3 regions of the Deinococcus sp. KSM4-11 genome follow, and region 1 is predicted to be linked to each of the others. Evidence: riboswitches for the same ligand, from Rfam matches in the RefSeq annotation. Region 1 holds a riboswitch; each other region holds the start of a gene.

What was found. A riboswitch is a leader RNA that binds a small molecule or an ion and turns the genes downstream of it on or off. The one in region 1 is predicted to bind cyclic di-GMP.
Region 2: it holds a riboswitch for cyclic di-GMP, as region 1 does, so the genes downstream of both, E7T09_RS05780 (hypothetical protein) here and E7T09_RS21520 (Ig-like domain-containing protein) in region 1, are expected to answer to the same signal.
Region 3: it holds a riboswitch for cyclic di-GMP, as region 1 does, so the genes downstream of both, E7T09_RS20330 (hypothetical protein) here and E7T09_RS21520 (Ig-like domain-containing protein) in region 1, are expected to answer to the same signal.

The regions. Positions count from the first base shown of each region.
Region 1 covers NZ_SSNX01000012.1:53,996-61,662, forward strand. Annotated here, with positions in the region: gene E7T09_RS21510 (ABC transporter permease) at 1-577, opposite strand, end outside; gene E7T09_RS21515 (ABC transporter ATP-binding protein) at 574-1,500, opposite strand; gene E7T09_RS21520 (Ig-like domain-containing protein) at 1,679-2,083, opposite strand; cyclic di-GMP riboswitch class II at 2,454-2,538, opposite strand; gene thrC (threonine synthase) at 3,003-4,430, shown strand; gene E7T09_RS21530 (hypothetical protein) at 4,507-5,154, opposite strand; gene E7T09_RS21535 (DsbA family protein) at 5,307-5,957, shown strand; gene E7T09_RS21540 (aminoglycoside phosphotransferase) at 5,954-6,754, shown strand; gene E7T09_RS21545 (GNAT family N-acetyltransferase) at 6,813-7,667, opposite strand, start outside.
Region 2 covers NZ_SSNX01000001.1:1,149,479-1,157,145, reverse strand. Annotated here, with positions in the region: gene E7T09_RS05795 (ATP-binding cassette domain-containing protein) at 1-833, shown strand, start outside; gene E7T09_RS05790 (glycosyltransferase family A protein) at 928-1,905, shown strand; gene E7T09_RS05785 (DNA-3-methyladenine glycosylase) at 2,000-2,623, shown strand; gene E7T09_RS05780 (hypothetical protein) at 2,670-3,326, opposite strand; cyclic di-GMP riboswitch class II at 3,329-3,412, opposite strand; gene E7T09_RS05775 (PaaI family thioesterase) at 3,630-4,166, shown strand; gene E7T09_RS05770 (hotdog fold thioesterase) at 4,163-4,576, shown strand; gene meaB (methylmalonyl Co-A mutase-associated GTPase MeaB) at 4,600-5,547, opposite strand; gene E7T09_RS05760 (hypothetical protein) at 5,579-6,004, opposite strand; gene E7T09_RS05755 (hypothetical protein) at 6,038-6,496, opposite strand; gene scpA (methylmalonyl-CoA mutase) at 6,480-7,667, opposite strand, start outside.
Region 3 covers NZ_SSNX01000010.1:84,501-92,167, forward strand. Annotated here, with positions in the region: gene E7T09_RS20310 (PAS domain-containing protein) at 1-707, opposite strand, end outside; gene E7T09_RS20315 (hypothetical protein) at 954-1,394, opposite strand; gene E7T09_RS20320 (NEW3 domain-containing protein) at 1,427-3,850, opposite strand; gene E7T09_RS20325 (hypothetical protein) at 3,852-4,550, opposite strand; gene E7T09_RS20330 (hypothetical protein) at 4,694-5,188, opposite strand; cyclic di-GMP riboswitch class II at 5,260-5,345, opposite strand; gene E7T09_RS20335 (bifunctional diguanylate cyclase/phosphodiesterase) at 5,663-7,480, shown strand.

The sequences.
Region 1 (7,667 bases):
TGATCTGCGCGCCGGTCGGCGTGACCAGGAAGCCGATGCACAGGCCCAACGCGATCAGCGGAATGATGCCCAGCAGCAGCTTGCCCAGCAGCAGCAGCGCCAGGCCCACCGGAATGGTCACGCCGCCGGTGAAGTGCGCGAAGGTGTACAGCACGGCCAGGCTCAGGGCGCTGAAGCACAGCGCGGCCAGCAGCTTCCCGGCGAAGTACAGCGCCGTGGGCATGGGCGACGCGCGCAGCAGCCGCAGCCACCCGCCCGTGCGTTCCAGCGCCACGGCCGACCCGAACGAGAACATCGACAGCGAGAGCAGCGAGTACGCGCCGAAGTTCACCAGGATCAGCGGCCCGACCTTGAACCCCTGATCCGTCGTCTCGTTCACGGCGCTCAGGCCGAACAGCGAGAAGAAGATGACCGGAAAGCCGATGGTGCCCACCGCGAACATCGGGTTGCGCAGCATGCGCCGCAGCTCCGCCAGGGCCAGGGTGCCCAGCGCCGGCAGCAGCGGCGCGCGGCGGGCGGAGGGGGCGGGCGTGGGCAGGCTGACGGTCTGGGCAGGCTGGACAGTGCGGGAGGTCATGCGGTCACTTCCTTGGTGGCAGAGGAGCTGGTCTGGGCAGGAGGCGTGGCGGTCAAGTTCAGGAAGGCGTCCTCCAGGCTGGCGCGGCTGACCTCCAGTTCCGTGAAGGGCGTGCCCTGGCGGATCAGGGCGGTCAGCAGCGCCTCGGGCGTGCGGGTGCGCAGATCCGCGTGCCCGTGGGCATCCACCTCGGCCGAGTCCACCCCCGGCAGGCGGTGCAGCTCGGCCAGCACGAGGTCGCTCGTGAAGCGCACTCGCGCGCCGCCCGCCTGGGAACGCAGCTGTTCCGGCGTGCCGTCGGCCAGCACCGCGCCCGCGTTCATCACGATCACGCGGTCGGCGGCGCGCTCGGCTTCCTCCAGGTAGTGCGTGGTGAGCAGGATCGTGCGGCCCGCGTCCTTCAGTTCCGTCACGGCCACCCAGAACGCCTGCCGGCTCTGCGCGTCCATGCCGGTCGTCGGCTCGTCGATCAGCAGCACCTCCGGGTTGCCCACCACGGCCAGCGCGAAGGCCAGCCGCCGCTTCTGCCCGCCGGACAGCGCGCCCGCCCGCCGCCCGGCCACGCTCCCCAGGTCGGCGAGCGCCAGGGCCTGGGACGCGGCCAGCGGGGCGGGGTAGAAGCGCGCGAACAGTTCCACGGCCTCGCTCACCTTCAGCGCGGGCGGCAGGGCACTCTCCTGCGGCATGGAACCGATGCGGCGGCGCACGTCGTCCTGCCGTGGGTTGCCGCCCAGCACACGCACCTGCCCGGCCGTGGGTGCGCCCAGGCCCAGCATCAGCGAGATCGCCGTGGTCTTCCCGGCGCCGTTCGGCCCGAGCAGCGCCGTCAGTTCCCCGGCGCGGATGTCCAGGTTCAGGCCGCGCAGGGCCGTGACCTTCCCGAAGGTCTTGTCCACGTTCCGCAGCTCGATCGCGTTCGTCATGCCCACAGGGTGCGCTCCGGCCCGCCGCGTTCCCAGTGCCGCGTGTCAGGCGCCCGGGGTGACAGTTGTCACGCCCACCATGGGAAGCCGGTTCCGCCCGGCGTCAGGAACGCGGAGGAACCGGTGAGGTGTGGGCTTGCGGTGACGGAGTCGATGACGTAACCGCGCGGGCGCGGGCCTACTTGCTGATGTCCACCTGAAAGTCCTGCGTGTACTCCGTGACGTTGCGGGCGCTGTCGAACACCTGCACGGTCACCGTGTGCTTGCCATTGTCCTGGGCCCCGAAGAATTTCGCGTAGGAGTTGTACGCCGTGTTGTCGTTCACGAAGGGCTTCCCGTCGATGTTCAGCACGACCCGCGCCACGTTCACGTCGTCACGGGTGGACAGCTGGAAGAACACGTTCCCCGCTTCCCGCAGCGTCTGCGGGAACATCATCATGCTGACCTTCGGGGCCTGCGTGTCCGTCGTGGTCGTGGCCGCGCCCTGCACCGTCTGGCCCGAGACGGTCTGGGCGGGGGCCTGCATGCTGCCACAGCTGGTGGCGAACAGGGCGATCAGGGCGGAGATGACGAGTGCTTTCATGGTGGACTCCAGGGAACAGGTCACGGCCCGGCTCACGCCCTGGACTCAAGGCGGAACGGTCGGTGAAGTGGGAACGACGGAGCACGCCGCGCCGGTCGTCAGGAACGCCGGGGGTGCTGGGAACGGCCGTGAAGCCGCTCTCCGGATCGGTGCTGGGTGGCCGCAGGGGACGCTGACCGCAGGGGTCAGGTCAGGGGCGCGGGCTCACTGCACGCGGGTTCGGCGCGCGGCACTCAGGTGAGCGGCGCAGCCTGGTTGTGGATCTGGGGGCAGGGCGACAGCATGGGCGTGTCGAAGCATCTGGGAACTCCTCTTGCAGCGTGAGCCGCAGAGTATAGGGCCGAACCTTCACCGGAAGGCAAAAGTAAGGCTGTCGAAAAGCCGGTCGCACCACTAGCTCCACGTGTCCCAGGTGCCCGCATACAGGATCACGCTTCATCGCTTCTTCCCGCCTGGTGGTTCTCCAGCGAGGCTTTGATCTTGCCGCAAGCCCTCTTACAAGCCTCGCACTGCCCAGACTGGCCCGACTTCATGATCGGACATGGTGGTTTGTTAAAGTCGGCTGCCGACCACACGGGCCGGTCATGACCATCGGTATTTCCCGCACCCAGCGCGGGCGGATGACCGGACAGGCATGCCGTTCCAGAGGGGCCAGACCCAGGACGATCCGGGGTCGGAGCCGGGCATCATGAAGACGGTGCCGGCGGGTGGGGCCCAGCGTCTGACAGAATGTGCTGTCCATGACAACGTTTACACCATGCCCCCGTGCGCCGTGAGGTCGTGTGGCCTGGGGTACGGTCGGCCATCGTCTCGTGCGGCGCCCTAGCTTCCGCGTGGGCCGCCGGGCGCAGGACTCGGTACAGTGGGCAGCATTGGCCGCGCCCCGACCGGGCCGCGCGGCGCACGGGAGGAAAGAGCCATGAAGTACGTTTCCACGCGCGGCGCGCAGTCCCTGGGCCGCTTCTCGGATGTCCTGCTTTCGGGCCTCGCCCCGGACGGCGGCCTCGCCATGCCCGAGTTCATCCCCACCTTCGGGCCGCAGGAACTCGAGGCCCTGCGCGGCCTGCCGTACCCGGAACTGGCCTTCGCGGTCATGCGGCCCTTCATCGACGACGTACCCGAGCACGACCTGCGCAGGATCCTGCATGTCACGTACGCGCCGGACGTCTTTCACAGCAAGGACATCACGCCGCTGACCCCGCTCGGAACCTCGGGCCTGTACCTGCTGGAACTCAGCAACGGACCGTCCCTGGCATTCAAGGACATCGCCATGCAGTTCCTGGGCCACATGTTCGAGTACGTGCTCGAAGCCCGTGACGAGCGCCTGAACATCCTCGGCGCGACCAGCGGCGACACCGGCAGCGCCGCCGAGTACGCCATGCTCGGCAAGGGCCGCGTGAACGTGTTCATGCTCTCCCCGCACGGCCGCATGAGCGCCTTCCAGCAGGCACAGATGTTCAGCCTGACCGAACCCAACATCTTCAACATCGCCCTGGAAGGCGTGTTCGACGACTGCCAGGATCTCGTGAAGGCCGTGAACGCCGACGCGGACTTCAAGGCCCGCTTCGAGATCGGAGCCGTGAACTCCATCAACTGGGCGCGGGTGCTGGCGCAGGCCGTGTATTACTTCAAGGCCTACTTCGCCCTGAACCTGCCCGCCGGTACAGAAGTGGACTTCAGCGTGCCCTCGGGGAACTTCGGGAACGTGTTCGCCGGCTTCCTCGCCCGGAGCATGGGCCTTCCCATCGGGCAGCTGCTGGTCGCCAGCAACGAGAACGACGTCCTGTACGAATTCTTCTCCACGGGCGTGTACCACGTCCGGCCCGCCGCGCAGGTCGCCGCCACATCCAGCCCCAGCATGGACATCGGCAAGGCCAGCAACTTCGAACGCTACCTGTACGCCATCACCGGCAACGACGCCCCGCAGACGCACGGCTGGTGGCAGGAGGTTGGCCAGGGCCGCCCGGTCGACCTGCGCGGCACGCCCCATTGGGACGCCGTGAAAGCCAGCGGCCTGCGCGGCGGACGCAGCACCCACACCGACCGCCTGGGCACCATCCGCAGCATCGACGAGCGCTTCGCCCGCCTGATCGACCCGCACACAGCCGATGGCGTCCTGGTGGGTGAACGCCACCAGCGCCCCGGCGTTCCGATGGTCTGCCTGGAAACCGCGCTGCCCGCCAAGTTCGAGGAGACCGTGCAGGAGGCCGTTGGGCGCACGCCGGAACGGCCCGAGCGTTTCGCTGGCATCGAGCACGCCAGGAAGGTCTTCGAGGTGCTGCCGAACGACGTGAACCGGCTCAAGGCGTACATCGCGCAGCACCTACAGGCCGCCCAGCGGAGCTGACCGCTGCTGCTTGGCAGGCTGCTGGCCGTGGAGGCCATGTGAGGCCTGAACCGGCGCTTCCCGGCGCTGTTCCGGGTCACTTTACGGCGTAGTGCAGGGTGGCGCTGTCGTCCAGCCCGATCGTATGCGTGCCGCTGGTGGTGGTGTTGGTGATGACCAGGACGTTCCAGACGCGCGTGTAGGGAAGGTTCACGGTGTGGGCGGCGGCGCCGCAGGTCAGCTGGCCGGACACCGTGTCGTCCTGGGTGACATACACCGGGTACCGCAGCATGGATCCGCTCACGGTGGCGGTGTATTCGCGCAGCGGCGTGCCGCCCTGCGCCGACGTGAACCCGGCCGAGTCGAGGTACGCGGCCTGGGCGGTCGGGGCCGTTTCTGTCAGGGTCGAGGCGCACCCGGCGCTCAGGCCGGCGAGGCCCGCTTTGGGCGAGGAGGTGGTCTTCGACTCGATGCCGGTGGCGCTCGTGGGCAGCGCGAGGGTGGCGGTGCCGGCGCTGCTCACGCTGGCTGTGGCGATGGCCGTGATGGGCGTGGTGGAGGTGGAGGCGAAGATGGCGAAGGTGCCGGCTCCGGAAGTCCACGGCTGATCCCCCCGGCTGCCGGCGTTCAGGGTGACGCTCAGCGACTTGGCGGGCGTGGCGGTGGCCTGCGGCGTGCCTCCCCGCCCACAGGCACAGAGGACGGCGCAGAGGGTGAGCGTGGCGAACGGCAGCAGTCTGGTCACGGCTGCAGCGTAGTGCGTGTGGCCGGGGAGCGGGAGCCGCCCTGTATGACACGCCCCGTGCCGGGCGAAGCCGCCTGGGCCGCTGCCTGAAGATCACGAACAGTGTGTGCCCTGGCCCTGCTCTGGGCGCGGCGCGGGCCTAGACTCCGCGCATGTCTGAAACGACCGACGTCTTCATCGATTTCCTGTGCCCCTACGCCTGGCGCGGCGTGGAACTCGCCGCCGTGCTGCGCGAACAGGGCGAATCCTTCCGCCTGCGGCACTATTCGCTGGTCGAGGGCAACCACGCCGCCAACCAGAAGGAACACACTTGGAACCTTACGGATCAGCCGCTGGACGCCCCGGACGGGGACGGGTACATGAAGCACCAGACGCCCAGCCTGCGCGCGTTCCTGGCGGCGACCGCCGCCGCCCGGCAGGGCGAGGAGGCCCTGTGGGCCTTCAGTCTGGCCCTGTTCCGCCTGCGCCACGAGCAGCAGCGAGAGCTGGACGACGCTGCGATGTCAGACGCCGCCGCCCAGGCAGGACTCGATGCCGCCCGTTTCGAGCAGGATCGGCAGGACGAGGCCGGGCTGCGCGCCGACCTGCGGGCCGAGCAGGAGGCGTCGCGCGAGATCGGCGTGTTCGGTACGCCCACGTACGTCCTGCCGGGCGGTGAGGCCGCGTACTACCGCTTCGAGAACCTGACCCGCGACCCCGCCACCGCCCGCGAGTGGTGGAACCTGTACACCACGGTGCTGCGCAGCGATCCGGGCGTGGCGACCATCAAGCGCGCGAGGAACCGCCCGGCCCAGCGCATGTGACCGCCCCGCCCGCCGCCGTGCAGCGGGCCTTCGGTCTCCGGGGCACCCCGGAACCCCTGTCTGGGGGCAGGGGCACATCCTGGCGGATCGGTCCGGCCGTGCTGAAACCGGCGGATCAGTCTCCAGCGGAACGGGCATGGCACGCGGCCGTCCTGGGGCCAGTCGTGGAGGGTCACGTCCGGGTCGCGCGGCCGCTGAGCACGGCCGACGGCCAGCTGATCGTGGACGGCTGGATGGCCACGGCGTTCGTGTCCGGTCAGCACCAGCCCGGCCGCTGGCTGGACATCGTGCAGGCGGGCGAGCATCTTCATCGTCAGCTCGCTGCGGTGCCCCGGCCTGCCTTCCTCGCCGCGCGCCGGGATCCCTGGGCCGTGGCCGACCGGGTGGCGTGGGGAGACCAGCCCGCCACGCCCTTCCTGGCGGCGCGCCATGTGCGGCGCCTGCTCTCGTGCTGCCGGCCCGTGGACGCGGCATTACAGGTCATTCACGCGGATCTGACGGGCAACGTCCTGTTCGCCGCCCTGGAGCGGCCGGCCATCATCGACTTCTCGCCGTACTGGCGTCCTGCTCCCTACGCCTCCGCCATCGTCGTGGTGGACGCCGTCGTATGGGAGGGAGCCGATCCCGCCGTGTTCCGTACGCTCACCGCTCAGCCGGGCTTCGCGCAGCTGCTGCTGCGGGCGCTGCGGTTCCGCATGGTCACGGACGCCATGCAGCGGGGCGTTGAGGTCGTGCCCCCGGAACGCGATCCCTACCAGCGGCTGGTGGATCTCACGTGTGACTGGGCGTCCTCGTAGGGTAGACCGTGACCGTCCGGTCTGCCCGGGGCGGCGGATTCGTCCTGGCGGCGCGGCGTCACTCGTGGTCGGGGTTCAGGCCTAGGCGCCGCGCGACCTCGCCCGTGGGCCGCTCGAGTCCGCTGCGAACGTCCATGTACCCGCGGTACGCGTCGTCGAAGCTGTAGACCAGTTCGGTCATCACGCCGTGTTCCCCCACGTCCAGGCCCTGAATCCGGAAGCCGGCGCGCAACTTGGGCACGATCACGGCGCTGTTGGTGAGGTGATGCTGACTCCGGATCAGGTCGTACCGCTGTTCTCTCAGGAACGACAGGATGACCGGCAGCAGGCGCGTGTACAGGCCCTGCCCCCGGTGCGCGGGCAGGAAACCGGTGTTCGACATGTACGCCGTGCGGCGGTCACGCTGCCGCGAGGCGTGCCAGCCGACGACCTGACCTCCGTGTGCGACCAGCCACGTGTACGCGGGAGCCTCCGGGAGGGGGTACGGGGCCGGACGCTTCCAGTCGAACGACACCGTGTCGTAGACGGCACTTTCCAGTTGCGCGTAGACTATGCGGTAGGTGGCCTCTGGAACGCGGTGCAGGGTGTATCCACCGCCCAGGTCCACGCCCGATTCGGCGTCCATCGGCAGGGGCATGGATGGAGGGGCTGCGGTAGTCGTGGCGGGTCTGGCCCGCACGCCCAGTCGCCGCGCCGTCTCGCCGTGCGCCTGTCGAAAGCCGCTGCGGACGTGCATGGCGTCACGGTAGGTGGCGTCTAGCGATAGGGTCAGGGCCACGTTCAGGCCGCCCTCGTAGGCGTTCAGGCCCTGGAGCAGAAAGCCCGCGCGCAGCTTGGGAATGATCACGCGGTTGTTCGTGGCACGGTGGTGGCTGGTGACCAGCGTGTATCCGGCCGCCTGGAACGCGTCCAG
Region 2 (7,667 bases), on a different contig from region 1:
GCGAGATCGTCGGCTACCTGGGGCCGAACGGAGCGGGGAAGAGCACCACCATCAAGGTGCTGACCGGCCTGCTGGTGCCGGACAGCGGTGTGGTCAGCGTGGGCGGTCTGGTGCCGTGGCGCGAGCGGCGCCGTCACGTGGCCCGGCTGGGGGCGGTGTTCGGGCAGCGCACGACGCTGTGGTGGGACCTGCCGGTGCGGGACAGCCTCGACCTGCTGCGGCACGTGTACCGCGTGCCGCAGGGCCGCTTCCGGGAGAACCTCGCCCGCTTCACGGCCCTCCTTGATCTGGAGCCGTTCCTGGGCACGCCGGCCCGCTCCCTCAGCCTGGGCCAGCGCATGCGTGCCGATCTGGCCGCCGCCCTGCTGCACGATCCCAGCCTGCTGTTTCTCGACGAGCCCACCGTGGGACTCGACGTGGTGGCCCGCGAACGCATCCGCGAGTTCGTGGGCGTGATCAACCGCGAGCAGGGCGTCACCGTTCTCCTGACCACGCATGACCTGATGGACGTGCAGCGCCTCGCCGGGCGGGTCATGATCATCGACCAAGGCCAGCTCCTCTACGACGGCGCACTGGCCACCCTCCAGCAGCGCTACGGCGGGGCGCGGGAACTCGTCGTGGACTACGAGGAGGTACCCGCGACCCCGCACGTTCCGGGCCTAGAGGTGCTGCACGCCGCTGGCCCCCGCGTCCGGTACGCCTTCACGGGAGCGGCCGCCGCGCCCATCGCCCGCGTGACGGCCCACGCCCCGGTGCGTGACCTCACGGTGCAGGAACCGGACATCGACACGACCATCCGCCGGATCTACGAGGGCGGCCTGCTGAGCCGGTGAGGGGGCTTCAGCCCCCCGTTGCCACAAGGCAGGAGGTCAGACAATTCGGGCAAGTCGACACCCGGCGTGACCGGCGGGCCACTACAGTGCCGGCATGCCTCCGGAAGTCGTGACGGTCATCCTCTGCGTCTTCAACGGCGAGCGCCACCTGGACGAAACCATCCGCAGCGTCCGCGACCAGACCTACCCGCACTGGCAGCTCCTGATCATTGACGACGGCAGTGCCGACCGGAGCCACGAGATCGCGCAGCGCCACGCCCTGGAGGATGCCCGCATCCGGGTGATCCAGCAGGCCAACTCAGGCGTGCGGGTGGCCAGAAACCGCGCCATGGAGCTGGCAGACACGCGCTGGGTGGCCCTGCTTGATCACGACGATGTCTTCCTGCCCACCAAGCTGGAGCGGCAGATGACGTACCTGGCTGCCCACCCGCACCTGGCCGCCCTCGGCACGTACGGCTACCGGATCGGATCGACGGGTGGCCGCCTCGGGTACTTCGATGTGGGCCCCAGGGATGAAGTCCAGTACCGGCAGCTGATGGATCAGCACGCCATCATCTACCTGCTGGCGGCCAGCGTGGTCTTCGACCGGACGCTGGCGCTGTCAGTGGGCGGATTTCCACTGCTGACCGCCGCCGAGGACGTCGGCCTGTGGAGCCGGATGGCCGACCATGCGCCCGTGCTGGCCCTGCCCGAGCGCCTCGTGAACTACCGGGTGCATTCCGGCAGTACGAGTGGCCGCAAGCTGCACCTTCAACGCCTGGAACTTGAATTCATCCGGCGCGGCAACCTCCGGCGCCATACCGGTCAGCAGGGACTGGCCTTCGAGCAGTTCATGGCCGAGTGGCATGCTGAACCGGCCGCCGCCCGGCGGGCCTTCGAGCGGGAGTCCGCCAGCCTGAATGCCTACCGGATCGCTGGGGGCCTGCTGGCCGACCGGCGGCCCTCCGGCCTCGTGTGGCTGGCCCGCAGCATCGCGCTGAATCCAGCCGGACGCCTGCGGCGCGTGGCCACCCAGCTCAACCTGTGGGGCCGCGTTCGTCGCCGCTCCCGTCCTGCTCCACCGGCCCCCTGAGGTCACGGCGCAGAACCGGGGCGGCGGGCTATCGTGGCGATATGGGCAGAGGACTCCAGACGCGAATGCTGCGGCCCCACGGGTGCCCGATCCAATGACGGAGCCGCTGCGCCCGGATCACTTCGATGCCGATCCGGTTCGTCTGGCACGTGACCTGCTTGGAGGGACGCTGATCCGCGTCACGGCGCAGGGCGCCCGGCTGACGGGCAGGATCGTGGAGGTCGAGGCGTACGACTGTCCACGCGATCCCGCGTGTACGGCCGGGCGCTTCCATGCCGCGCGTTCCGCCGACATGGCCATCGCGCCGGGCCACTGGCTGTTCTGGATGGCGCACGGGCACCCGCTCCTGCAGGTGTCGTGCCGCCCCCTGGGTGTGGCCGCCAGCGTGCTGATCCGGGCCATCGAGCCGCTGGAGGGGCTGGGGCACATGCTCACGAACCGGCCCGTGACGCGCGAGCGTGACCTGACGAACGGCCCGGCCAAGCTGGTCTACGCCCTGGGACTGGAGCCTGCGCGGGTGGCCGGAACCGTGGTGAATAGTTCGGCGCTGCACCTGCACCGGCCACCGGTCGCCGTCCCAGACGGAGCGGTCGAGGTCACGGCCCGGATCGGCATCCGGGAGGGCCGCACCCTGCCGTGGCGCTTCGTGCTGAGGGGAAACCCATGGGTATCGCCCGCGACACCGAGCATGGAACTGGCCTCGGTGCCGGCCGACTAGATCAGGCCGCCCGCGTGGGGACGCGGGCGGCCTAGTCAGCACGGGATCAGTGGAAGCTGCTGAGGGTCGCGCTGGAATCGCCCAGGGTGAAGGTCAGGCTGCAGCCGGCCATGGCGTCGTTGTCGGCGCTGATCTTGGCGCTGACGCTGACGTCGTTCTTGCCGCCGGTGGTCAGGATCATCAGGGCCTTGGGGACATTGGCGTCACCCTTGCCGACTGACACGCTCTTGGCCTCCAGCGAGTAGGTGCTGGTGCCCACGCCGGAGTCCGTGCGGGTCGCCGCGATGTTGAGGTTGGGCGTGGCGCTGAGGGTGACGGCGCCCGCCTTGTTCGAGGAGTCCCACACCGACACGGCGAAGGCATCGACGGTCAGCGTGAATGAGGCAGGCATCGCGCACGCGCCCGTCATGACCACGGACTTCAGGCTGGCCTTGATCTCGGCGGCGTAGGGCTTGATGCCTAGCGGAATGGACGAGGTATCGAGGTCGTCGAAGGAGCCGGCCGGGATGGTGGAGCTGGTGTCGTACTGGATGGACGTGCCGACCCGCTGGACGGTCAGCGGGCTGGAGCTCGTGAGCGTCGCGCCGTTCAGGTGGGCGGGGTTGCTGATGGTCTGGGGCGGGATGGCGGCGCCGACGATGCTGCCGCAACTCGCCAGCAGGGGGAGGCCGGCGCTGAGCCAGGCCAGGGTCTTGAGCTTCATGGGTTCTCCTCGTTCGGTCTCACCATTGGCTCGCTTCGCCCCAGGTGACCGGGTAGGGGGCGAAGGTCATGGCCTCCGAGGGCATCGGGTGACGGACGTCACCGGCCAAAGTGAACCTCTGGTTGCTGCCAGTCTGTCGACGGGGCTCTGACAGGATTCTCACCCAGGCGCCAGCCGCCTGCCAGACGGCCTTTCACGCACCCCATCACCCTGTGTGGAGACGTCCCGACACTGGACGGAAATATGATAAGCGTCATACTCTGAACCCATGACAGCCCGGAACCCCTCTCCACGCTGGAGACCATGATGACCTCACCGCAGCGCACCCGCACGTATACCTGGGGCGACCCCCTCGGCGGCGCGGACGCGGCCCGCCGAATGAGCGGCCTGGACTACCTGCGGGCCATGGCCCGCGGCGACTACCCCGCTCCACCGATCGCCGACAGCCTGGACTTCACGCTCGCCCAAGAGGACGACATCCAGCCGGGCAGGGTCACCTTCCGCATGACCCCGCAGGAATTTCACTACAACCCCATCGGCAGCGTCCACGGCGGCGTGTTCGCCACGCTGCTTGACTCCGCGCTGGGCTGTGCCATCCACACGCGGCTGCCCGCCGGCGTCGGCTACACCACCCTGGAACTCAGCGTCCGGTACCTGCGGCCCCTGCTGGCCGGCATGGGCGAGGTGCGCGCCACCGCCGAGGTCGTCAGCGTCTCCCGGCAGATCGCCACCGCCGAGGCCCGCCTGCTGGACGCCGGGGATCGCCTGTGCGCCACCGCCACCACCACCTGCCTGATCCTGCGCCCCGAGGCCGCCCGCCGCGAAGGAGCCACGCCATGACCGAAACCGATCCCCGGATGCTCAGCACCACCGACACGCTCATCGACCACCTCGGTATTCAAATGCTGGAGGTCAGCGGCACCCGCGTCGTCGCCACCATGCCCGTCGAGGCCCGCACCCATCAGCCCATGGGCCTGCTGCACGGCGGGGCCAGCGTCGCCCTGGCGGAGACTGTCGCCAGCCTCGGCGCCCACCTCAGCGTGGCCGACCAGGGCTTGACCGCCGTGGGGCTGGAAATCAACGCCAATCACCTGCGCGGCGTCCGCAGCGGCCTCGTCACGGCCACGGCCACGGCCATCCACCAGGGCCGCAGTACCCAGGTCTGGCAGATCGACATCGTGGACGGGCAGGGCCGGGCTGTCTGTACGTCGCGCTGCACGCTGGCGATCATTCCCGCCACGCGGAGCTGATACCTCTCAGGAGGGGAGGCTCGTCATGCAGGCCGTGCCAGGAGCGCGGCCACTCCCTGCACGGCCGTCAGGGTGCCCGCCTGCACCTGAAGCCGGACGGCCTGCAGGCGCTGCGTGTCCAGCCCCTCCCGGAAGGCCCGCCACGCGGCCTCGCGCAGCAGGTCGTCGAACCACTGGGCAGTCTGCGTGTGGCGTTTTGCCGTCAGGTCGGTGGCGTGCGTATAGCGTTCCACGGTCTCCCATACGGCCTCCAGCCCCTCGCCGGTCAGGGCGGAGGCCCGCAGCGCCACGGGCCGCCACGGCGCGGCATGCGGCGTGAGCAGGGTCAGCGCGGTGCGGAGTTCCGTCTGGGCGCGCACCGCCGCCTGAGGACTGACGTCGGCCTTGTTCACCACGCAGATGTCGGCGAGTTCCATGATGCCGCGCTTGATGCCCTGTAACTCGTCCCCGGCGTTCGGGAGGGTCAGCAGGACGAACAGGTCCGTCATGGCGGCCACCTGCGTCTCGCTCTGGCCCACGCCCACGGTCTCGACCAGGATCACGTCGTATCCGGCGGCCTCGCACAGTGTGATCGCCTCGCGGGTGCGCCGGGCCACGCCGCCGAGCGTGCCGCTGCTCGGACTGGGCCGGATAAAGGCACGGGGATGCACGGTCAGGCGCGGCATGCGCGTCTTGTCCCCCATAATGCTGCCGCCCGTACGTGCCGAACTGGGATCCACGGCCAGCACCGCCACCCGCCGTCCCTGATCGGCCAGCCGCACGCCCAGCGCCTCGATGAAGGTGCTCTTGCCTACGCCCGGCACACCCGTCAGGCCCACCCGCACGGAGTTCCCGGCGTGCGGCAGCACTTCGGCCAGCAGCGTCTGGGCCTGCTGCTCGTGCTCCGGGCGGGTCGATTCCGCCAGGGTGATCGCCTTCGCCAGCGCCCGCCGGTTCCCCGCCAGCAGCTCCGGAGTCAGCGGGTGTGGCATGCGGGAAGGCCAGCGGTCGACCCTGCGCCGCTCAGGAGTCACTCCCATCCGGCGGGTCGTTCTGGGCAGTGGGGTAGATCCGGTGAAGCCCCTCGGCAATCGGATGGGCCGACGGCTCGCCCGTATTCGGCTGAGGCGGTGTCGGGGCCACTGTCTGCGGAGATGCCTGCCTGGGCAGCGGCCGGATCAGGTCCAGCACGGGCGTGGTCATGTCCGGCGCACGGTAGCCTTCTTCCTTGACCAGCCTGCCCTGCGCGTCGAAGGTCGCGGTCACGTCCAGCACCCGTCCCGCGAACCCCGTCCACGTCACCCGTGCGCTCTGGAGCGTTCCGCCGGGACCGTGGCGCTGCTCGACGACCTGCACATTGTCGGGAAAGCGGTGCCCGTGCGTGTACACGGTGCCGCCGTCCGGCAGGGACTGGACGGAATCGATCTGCCCGCTCTGCGGATCACTCATGGAGGGCCTCCTGGGGCCAGGATCGCATGTCCATCAACACGGGGCCATGTGTGGCAGCGGACGCAGGTACGACGTCAGCGGAGCGGTCACGCCCCTGGCCCGGAATCCGCTTTCCCTCACCAGGCGGCCCCGCCCGTCGAACGCGCCGCGCACGTCCAGCAGGCGGCCCGCGAACCCCGTCCACTGCACCGACGCGCCCGTGAGGGTTCCGGCGCGGTCGTAACTCTGCCGCACGCGCAGCGTGTTGTCCGGGATCAGGCGCGCGTACTCCAGGCCGCGCACCTGCCCGGCGCGGTCGAGCAGGTAGCGGGTCTCGCCGACCGTGCAGGTTCTCAGGCCCCCGGCGGAGGCCGGAGAGGTGCTTGGCGCCGTCCTGTACGGCACGGGTGGGAGGCCCTGTGCTCCGGCGAGCGAGACCAGGGCCAGCAGCGCGGCCAGCACTAGGCGGTTCCTGCCGTGCCCGCCGCGCCCGTGCTCAGGCGGGCTGCCCATGCCGTTCCCTCAGCAGCCGCAGCACCTCGCGCGCACTCTCGAGGATGGGCGTGCCCGGCCCGAAGATGCCCGCCGCGCCCGCCTCACGCAGCGCCGCGTAATCCTGCTGCGGAATCACGCCGCCCACGACGACCAGGATGTCGCCCGCGCCCTCGGTTCGGAGCGCCTGGATCAGCTGGGGCACCAGCGTCTTGTGGCCGGCGGCCTGTGAACTCACCCCCACGACATGGACGTCGTTCTCGATGGCCTGCCGCGCGGCCTCCTCGGGCGTCTGGAACAGCGGGCCGACGTCCACGTCGAAGCCCAGGTCGGCGAAGCCGGTGGCGATGACTTTCGCTCCCCGGTCGTGCCCGTCCTGGCCCATCTTCACGACCAGAATGCGCGGGCGTCGGCCCTCGGCGGCGGCGAACTGTTCGATCTCGGTCTGCAGGGTTCCGAAGTCCTCGTCGCCCTGATACCCGGCCGCGTACACGCCGCTCAGCGTGCGGATCTCGGCCGAGTGGCGCCCCCACACGCGTTCCAGGGCGTCGCTGACCTCGCCCACCGTGCAGCGGGCCCGCATGGCGTCCACGCTCAGGGCCAGCAGGTTGCCCTCGCCCGAGCGGGCCGCGTGTTCCAGGGCGTCGAGGGCCGCCTGCACGGCCGCGCCGTCACGACTGGCCCGGAGCTGCTTCAGCCGGGCGATCTGCGAGTCCCGCACGGCGGCGTTGTCGATGTCCAGCACGTCCACGCTGGTCGCCTCCGCCGGGCGGTACTTGTTCACGCCGACGATCACGTCCTCGCCCCGGTCGATCCGGGCCTGCTTGCGGGCCGCCGATTCCTCGATCCGGAGTTTCGGCACGCCGCTCTCGATGGCCTTGGCCATGCCTCCCAGCTCCTCAACCTCACGCATCAGCTCCCGCGCCTTCCCGGCCAGATCGTGCGTCAGGCGTTCCATCAGGTAGCTGCCGCCCCACGGGTCGATCACGTCCGGGATGCCAGTCTCCTCCTGAATGACCAGTTGCGTGTTGCGGGCAATGCGGGCGCTGAAGTCGGTGGGCAGGCCGATGGCCTCGTCGAAGGCGTTCGTGTGCAGGCTCTGCGTGCCGCCGAACACGGCCGCCAGCGCCTCGACGGTCGTGCGGACGACGTTGTTGTACGGGTCCTGCTCGGTCAGACTCCAGCCGCTCGT
Region 3 (7,667 bases), on a different contig from region 1:
ATGTCCTGGACAAACACCGAGACGCCGTCCGCCGCCGGGTAGGCGGTGACCTCAACCCACTTGCCCAACCGCTTCAGGTGACTGACGGCGGTCTGGATCGTGCCGGTAGTGCTGGACTGCTCGATGGCCTGCACCACCGCCGAGTCGGCGAGGTCAGGGAAGCTCGTGAGCATGTTGTGCCCGATGAGGTCTTCAGGACGCTGTCCAGCGATGTTGGCGGCGGCCGCATTGAGGTAACGGAAAGTCATGTTGTGGTCGACGGCGGCGACGCCGTCGGTGATTCGTTCGAGGGTCGACACGAGCTGCTGTGTGGCTTCTTCCCGCGCGGTGACGTCATTCTGGAAGCCCAGGTAGTGCGTCAAGGTGCCGGCAGCGTCGTGGACTGGGCTGACGGTCAGCTCGTTGTAGAACAGCGTGCCGTCCTTGCGGTAGTTACGCAAGGTGACGGTGACGCTGCGTTCCTCGGCCATCGCTTGTCTGATTTCTTCCAGGTGAGGCTGGTCACGATCCTGACCCTGCAGGAAGCGGCAGTTGCGGTGCAGAACCTCGGCAGCGGCGTAACCGCTGAGGCGTTCGAAGGCTGGGTTGACATAAACGATCGGGTGATCGACGTGTTGAGCGTTGGTCAGGATGACGCCGACCGTGCACGCCGCGATGGCCTGGTGCAGGAGCTGGGGGTCTCCTGGTGAGATAGGGCTGGTCGTCATAGTGCGCTCCTCAATGATCACATCTTTTGCGCTTTGATGACAAGCCAGCCTAGCCGCTTTCGTTTCAAATACAGCCTTCTGGGCAAATCCTCTGCCAGACTACTGCGGTGCACTCCACTACATTGTTCAAACCCATTGCTAAATATTTAATGGGGCAGTACATTTATCGCAGACGTCGTTCAGGGCTGACACAGGTTGTGGACGAGCATGGCCAGAATGACGCGCAGCGGCAGTGAATGTATGGTTTCAGTCTGTGCCCAGATCAGCTCCATCCTCGGCCGGTGCGGATCTGACCCGATCGACGGCCTGGAGCGTTTGTGCCGTCTTCAGAATAAGGTAGGCTGCAGGAACGAGCTCCTGCCACTCGCGTCTTCTCATCATGCCAATTTTCATCTTCTCTGCGGCCTTGAGGGCATCGGACACCATCAGGTACTCGAGCCGTTCCCGCGTCAACGGACGCAGGCATATGTCCCTGCCGTTGTCCCTACCATCAAACCGCGATTTTCCATCCTCACGCGCATATTCATGGCCACTGCTAGTCGTGAGGGTGTCCGATGTGACGTCCCGGAGGGTCTGCGCTCGCCAGGGCCGGTTGTTGCGCTCAATACACACCCAGCCCCCCACAAACGACCCGGCGAGCTCGTCGAGATGGGCCATGAGGTGAAGCAGGTCGACTCTGGTCTGCACGGTGCACTCCGTTCTCTGGTCGCAATATAGACTCATTTCAGGTTCAGTTCGCCCGCATCCTCAATCTGCACGTCCTGGGTTGTGGGAATCACCTCCAAGGGAAGCAGCATCAGCTGATCTTCAGGGACGACCATTACCCGGTTGGTCAGAGAGGCTGTCCCAAGCCCTGTTCCCTCCGGAGTGAGCAGGGTGACGTCATACGTGCCGGACACTACATTACGCAGCAGGAAGGTACCGTCTGCATTGACACGGCTTTCATAGCTGGCTTCCAGACCAGTCAGACGGACGGTCAGCTCGGACATGTCGGGTGGCGCTGGCACGATGAGCGTTCCTGTACTTTGCTCAGGGGCAGGCCAGTGGAGGTTCAGTTGCCCCTGGACAGTGGCCCCCGGCGAGAACTGCACATCCACATTGCTGACCTGCTCGCCACGCACCGCGACCTTGAGGGGCAAGGCCGGGCGCGCATGGAAGCCGGCCGCGTCATCCTGGTTCACCAGCGTCAGGACGACGTCTCCCTCGTGAACTGCTGGGAACTCGAAGTGGCCGGCGGCGTCGCTGACCGCCATTAGGTTGCCGGCCTGCAGGCGGAGGCCCGCGAACGGTCGTCCGTCCGGATACCGAATCCGGCCCACGATTCTGCCCACGTCAGGGCGCGGCGCCGTCGCGATGTTCAGGGGAACACTCATTACCGCGCTCAGGTGGGTCTGCGGTTTCCCCGCTCCCACTGCTGAGAGCACGGAGAACTTGAGATCCACCTCGTGTACCTTCATGGTCGTGCTTCCGACCACGATCCATGGGCCGTCCTGGGACGCGGGTGAGGTCAGGCCCACGCTGGCCGTGCCCCCCTGGAAGTCGCAGTTCGCCTGGAGACCTGCCGAGGTGAACAGCTGTGAGGTGCGCAGATCCAGGGTAGTGGTGATGGTCGGCTGCAGTCTGAGCGACACCGCAGGACGTGAGGTGACCGGGATGGTAGCCGATCCCTGGTAGGTCAGGGCAGCGGGTGTCCACGCGAGGCTGGAGCGCCAACGGGAGGAGGTGAAGCTGAGACCTGTGCCGGTCGTCTGTCCACCGGTCATCCGCAGATAGGTGTCCCAGCTGTTGCCCCGGTATGCCAGCCGACCAGCGACGGTGAACGCGGCCGCGGCCCCTGGAGTGACGGGATCAACCTGATAGTCACCCGAGAGCGACGCGGTCACTCCGGTGGCGAGTTGGGCACGAACCGAGGCAATGATCCGGAGATCGGCGGTCGGTTGAGAGGTGAAATCGGTAGCCCGGTACTGGGCGCCGAGGCTCACCGCAGTCTGACGGTTGGCATAGTCGAGTCTGGCCTGCACCTTCGGCGCCAGCGACGTGAGATCGACCACACCACTGACCTGCGCGCGGAGGTGATCGGCGTGCCCTACCACGTCCGCCGCCACAGTCTGGCCGGCCTCCGACGTGCCCAGGCCTAGAGCGACACTCGACCGGGCACCCGACCAGCCCAGCGCGACGTTCCCAGCGAAGGTCTTGCCCTGCAGGCCCGCGCTGGCGCTGCTCCACCAGCTGATGCCCTTGAGCGCCGCGCTAACACCGATCACCCGGGTACCCGGGTGCAGCGGGAGGGTGCCAGTAGAAAGGTAGCCCACCCCGAAGGTGACCCGTTGATCCTGGTAGTCCGCGGCCCAGCTGGACTTCGATCCTGAGAACCGGAACGTTCCCGGCAGATCCGCACTGAGCCGCCCGCTCAGGTTCAGGTCTGAGGGGGTTTTGGACTGCACACCGAACGTGATCTGGCCCTTCAGGGTCAGCGACCGTTCCTCCAGGGGTACTCCGGTGCGCAGGAGCAGGCGGTTGACGCTGACCGTTTTCGAGAGGCCGTCCTGGCCCTGAACCTTCAGCGTCACGCGGCGCGCTGGGCTGGAGCTGTAGGGAAAGGTGCCGGCCACCGTGACCCGCATCTGTTCTCCAGGCGCCAGCGTCGCCCCTGGTGTGCCGACTTGGAGGGCCGGCGCATCTGCGCTGAAACGGAGGACTTCGGGAACGTTGCCATCGTTGCGAACCACGAAGGTGGCCGTCACCTTTCCATCCAGGCCCAGGGTGTCCTCGTCCTCCGGGCGGATGGTCACGTTCCGGCGCGGCGGAATGCGGACAGCGGCCGTGGCCTGGATGCCTGAAGCGATGACACTGACCGCATACGGTCCTGCGGCGGCGGAGCCAGGAGCCTCGACCGGTAGCAGGAGGGTGGTGTCGCTTCCGGGTTGGAGCTGTACAGCTTCCGGCGGAAACAGGGCGCGCCAGCCCGGCGGCAGCTGCAGCTCAGGCGTGCCGCTCCATTCGGTCTGGGTGTCGTTGTGAAGCTGAAAGACCAGGGTCAGCGGCTGACCGGCTCGGATCGCCTGCTCCCCGGAGGGTGTGACGACCTGGATGCCCGCGGCGCTGGAGAGCAGCAGGCTCAGGGTCAGCACCGCAGCCCGCATGTCAGTTCCCGACGTTGACGGTGTAGCGGGCACCCATCACCGGATTCACGCCGTCGTTGGCCAGAACCACGAAGGTGTACCTGGCGGCGGCCAGTGCCCCCAGCTTGAAATCGACGTGCGCGCCGCCGCCCGGGTACAGCCGCTTCTTGCCGGCCTGCGCCTGCGCCACAAGCTTGCCCTGCGCGTCATAGACCTCGGCACGGAACTCGGGAACGATGGACGCCGTACCGTCATTCAGCAGATCGACGCCCAGGTTCACATCGGCACCGCTGCGTGACAGTTGCGGCCTGGCAAAGTTGACCTTGGCAGCGCCCCCAGGGACGGTGGTAATGAGCTGAACGGCATAGCGTGTATTCACGCTGACCCCGGCTTTGGGGGCGGATGGGGCCCCCTGCGGCTGGACAATCAACGCGCTCCAGTGGCTGCCGGCCGTGGCTCCGGCTGGAACCTTGATGTTCAGGTCGAGCGTTTTGGTGCTGCCCGCGGGGACGGTCACCGCGGCGGCAGGGAGCGTAATCCAGCTGCTGTTGCTGCTGTCCAGCGTTCCTGCGGGCAGAAAGGCAGTGTTGGCCGGAGTAACCCGCAGGTCTTCCAGGCTAAGCCCGACGGTTTCGGCCTGAGCGCCGGTATTTGAGAGGGTGATCGAGAGGTGACTGGTCTGCCCCGGACGGACGCCCAGACTGTAGAGGAGCTGGCCCACCACCCCGGTCGCGGCCACAGCAGGGCCCGACAGAAGTGGCAGGAGCGCGAGGAGAACGAAAGTACGGTGGCGCATGGATCCTCCGGAAGTAAAAAGAGCGTTGGAAGGGCAACGTCGGTTGCCCTTCCAATGCTTCATCAGGCTTAGACGCCGTCGGCAGTGATGGTGAATGTAACAGTGATGGTGCTGTCTTCGAAGCCAGCAGCCGCGGTAGAGGCGGTGTAACTGACGGTAGTGTGTCCGGCGTCATAGGCGTCAATGGCGGTAATCAGATCGCCACTCGGATTGCTGGGGCTCAAGACCAGCGCATCAGCAGCGGTGCCAGATCCAGTCAAGCTACCGTCGGCAGCAATAGCCCCCGCCACCACGCTCAGCGACATGACGTTCGTCTTGAAGTCGCTTCCCACAACGCTCGCCACAATCTTGCGAGGATTAGGAGAAGCCGCCGCGGTCGTCCAGGACAGAGAAGACGTGCCAGTCTTCCCGCCAGCAGCCATCGTTGCGCTAGGGGCGGCAACGATGGTGTCAGAGGCACCGTTGGTAATGGCAACATCGGTCGAGTCTGCCGGATCAACGGCAAACGCAGCACCGGACAGCATCAGGGCGGACAGCAGGGCAAAGCTCTTAAAGTGACGCATCAGGGACTCCTGTCTGGAAGCAAATGCTCCAGGGGATGAGGGCTGCAAACCGTTGTGTAACGGTTATCAGCAGGACGAAAAGTCGGTCGCACCACTTGCTCCCCTCGTCCGAGGTGCCCGGTCTTACAGGACGAGGTTCATTGCTTCTCTCCGTTCGGTTCCCTGAACGAAGTGGGGAGATACTTGTGTTTCTGTTCTTACAAAAATCTGACTGGTTCCAGGCAGTGAAGGCGATATCACCAATCCGTGAAGTCTGGCGAGGGCGCCTGAGCACTGTCTGCCTCCGTTCAGAGGGGTAACCGGATGGAAAAGTCGTATGAAACAGTAAGTTCCATGATCCATCACCTGGTGATCCTGCTCCTGTCCATGAGGGCGAGGGGCGTCGCCGCTTCGGAAACGAGTGGATCCGAGCACATGTTCAGCCATGATCTTGAATTCATAGATGTGTGACGAGACAGCGCCCATTGTGCCGCTATGGACTCCTCTGAACTTTCCGGAATCAAAAGTCGACGCGGCATTGTTGACGTTGGCGAGGAGCAGCGGCGCTTGGAGGCCCTGTACACGTACAGCATCCTCGACAGCCTGCCTGAGCCTCAATTCGACCGCTTGGTCACCATGGCCTCACAGTTCTTCGAGATGCCCATGGCCCTGGTGACCTTCGTGGATGAGGATCGACAATGGTTCAAGGCCAGGGTCGGCATGAACGAGGCCCAGACCCCCAGAACCATCTCCTTCTGCTCGCTGGCCATTGCCCAGGACGGTGTGATGGTTATTCCGGACGCCACCGAGGATCAGCGGCTCCAAGCGTACCCAAACGTCACGGGGGATCCGCATCTGCGCTTCTACGCTGGGGCGCCCCTGCTGTCTCCCTACGGACACAAGCTCGGAACGTTCTGCGTACTCGACCACCGTCCGCGCGAGTTCACTGCTGAGCAGGAGGCCCTGCTGCAATCGTTCGCCGCCATGACCATGGACGCACTTAACCTGCGTCAGGCAGTTCGGGAGCTTGGGAGCATGGCCCTGCATGACACGCTGACGGGGCTGCCCAACCGCGCCTATTTCCGGCAACTGCTGACCCAGGCCTGCCGGCGGGCTGAGTCTTCGGGCGAGAAGGTGGTCGTGGGGCTCCTCGACCTCAACCGCTTCAAAGTGATCAACGACACGCTTGGGCATGCGGTGGGAGACGAGTTGCTGCAGCAGGTGTCGCAGCGGCTCAAACACGCGACGGCCACCAGCGATGTGACGGCCCGGATGTGCGGCGACGAGTTCACCCTCCTGCTGACCGATGTGCGTTCAGCCGAAGACGCCGAAAGCGTGATCCGGCGGATCGTGGCTGCGTTCGATCCGCCGTTCCGTCTGGGCGGCCAGGAGACCTTTATCCGCTGCAGCGTTGGGCTGAGTCTGTACCCGGACAATACCCAGACACCGGACACCCTGCTGAGTCAGGCTGACGCCGCCATGTACCGGGTCAAACGCGCCGGCGGTGGGTACGCTTTCTTCAATACCGACCTCGATCAGCGTACCCCGATTGCGATCGAACAGTTGACGGCGCTGCATCACGCCATCGAGCGCGACGAGCTTCGGCTGGTCTTTCAGCCGCTGGTCGAGGCCCGGACTCTGCACGTCGTGGGGCACGAAGCGCTGCTGCGCTGGATGCGTCCGTCCGGGGTGGTCAGTCCGCTGACGTTTATTCCGCTGGCCGAGGCGTCGGGCCTCATCGTACCGATTGGTCGCTGGGTCCTGCGGGCTGCCGCAGAAGCGGTCAGCCGCGGCCAGATCAGCCGGGTATCGGTGAATGTCAGCGCCGTGGAATTCCAGCAGCCCGATTTTGTTAGCCACATTGAGGCTGTCGTGCGTGAGACACGGATTGTGCCCCACCAACTGTGTCTGGAACTGACCGAGAGTTGCCTGCTGGAGCCCGAGCGCTACGCCTCAATCATTCAGCAGCTCAGCGACCTGGGGATCCACACCGCACTGGACGACTTCGGAACGGGGTACAGCAGCCTGACGGCGCTGGCCCATCTGCCCGTCAAAATTCTGAAGATCGACCGGAGCTTCACCGCCGAGGTCGGCGAACCCACCCGCGCCGGCCGGAATGCGCTAGCAGTCATGCACGGCGTAGTGACTATTGCCAGAGCCTATGGTCTGGCCACGGTTGCAGAGGGCGTCGAGACCACTCAACAGGCTCAGGCCCTGCGAGACGTTGGGTGCACCTTCCTGCAGGGCTACCTGTACGGTCGCCCCCTGCACCTACCTGCAGCCCGCTCTTCCCTGGAAACCGGCGCCAGTTGAGACCGCGCTGGGCCAGAGAGCGCGTGACACCTTCATTACGCGCTCCGGACGTCTTATTCGTGCGCTTGGTCGCCGTATGCGCGGTCTTGGTTCCAGGACTCGTTGCGCAGTTGAGGTGATTGGCACAGAGTGATGTCCTGCTTCAACTGCAGCGCCTCATCCAGCGGCCGCGTTCCTTCGAGTCACT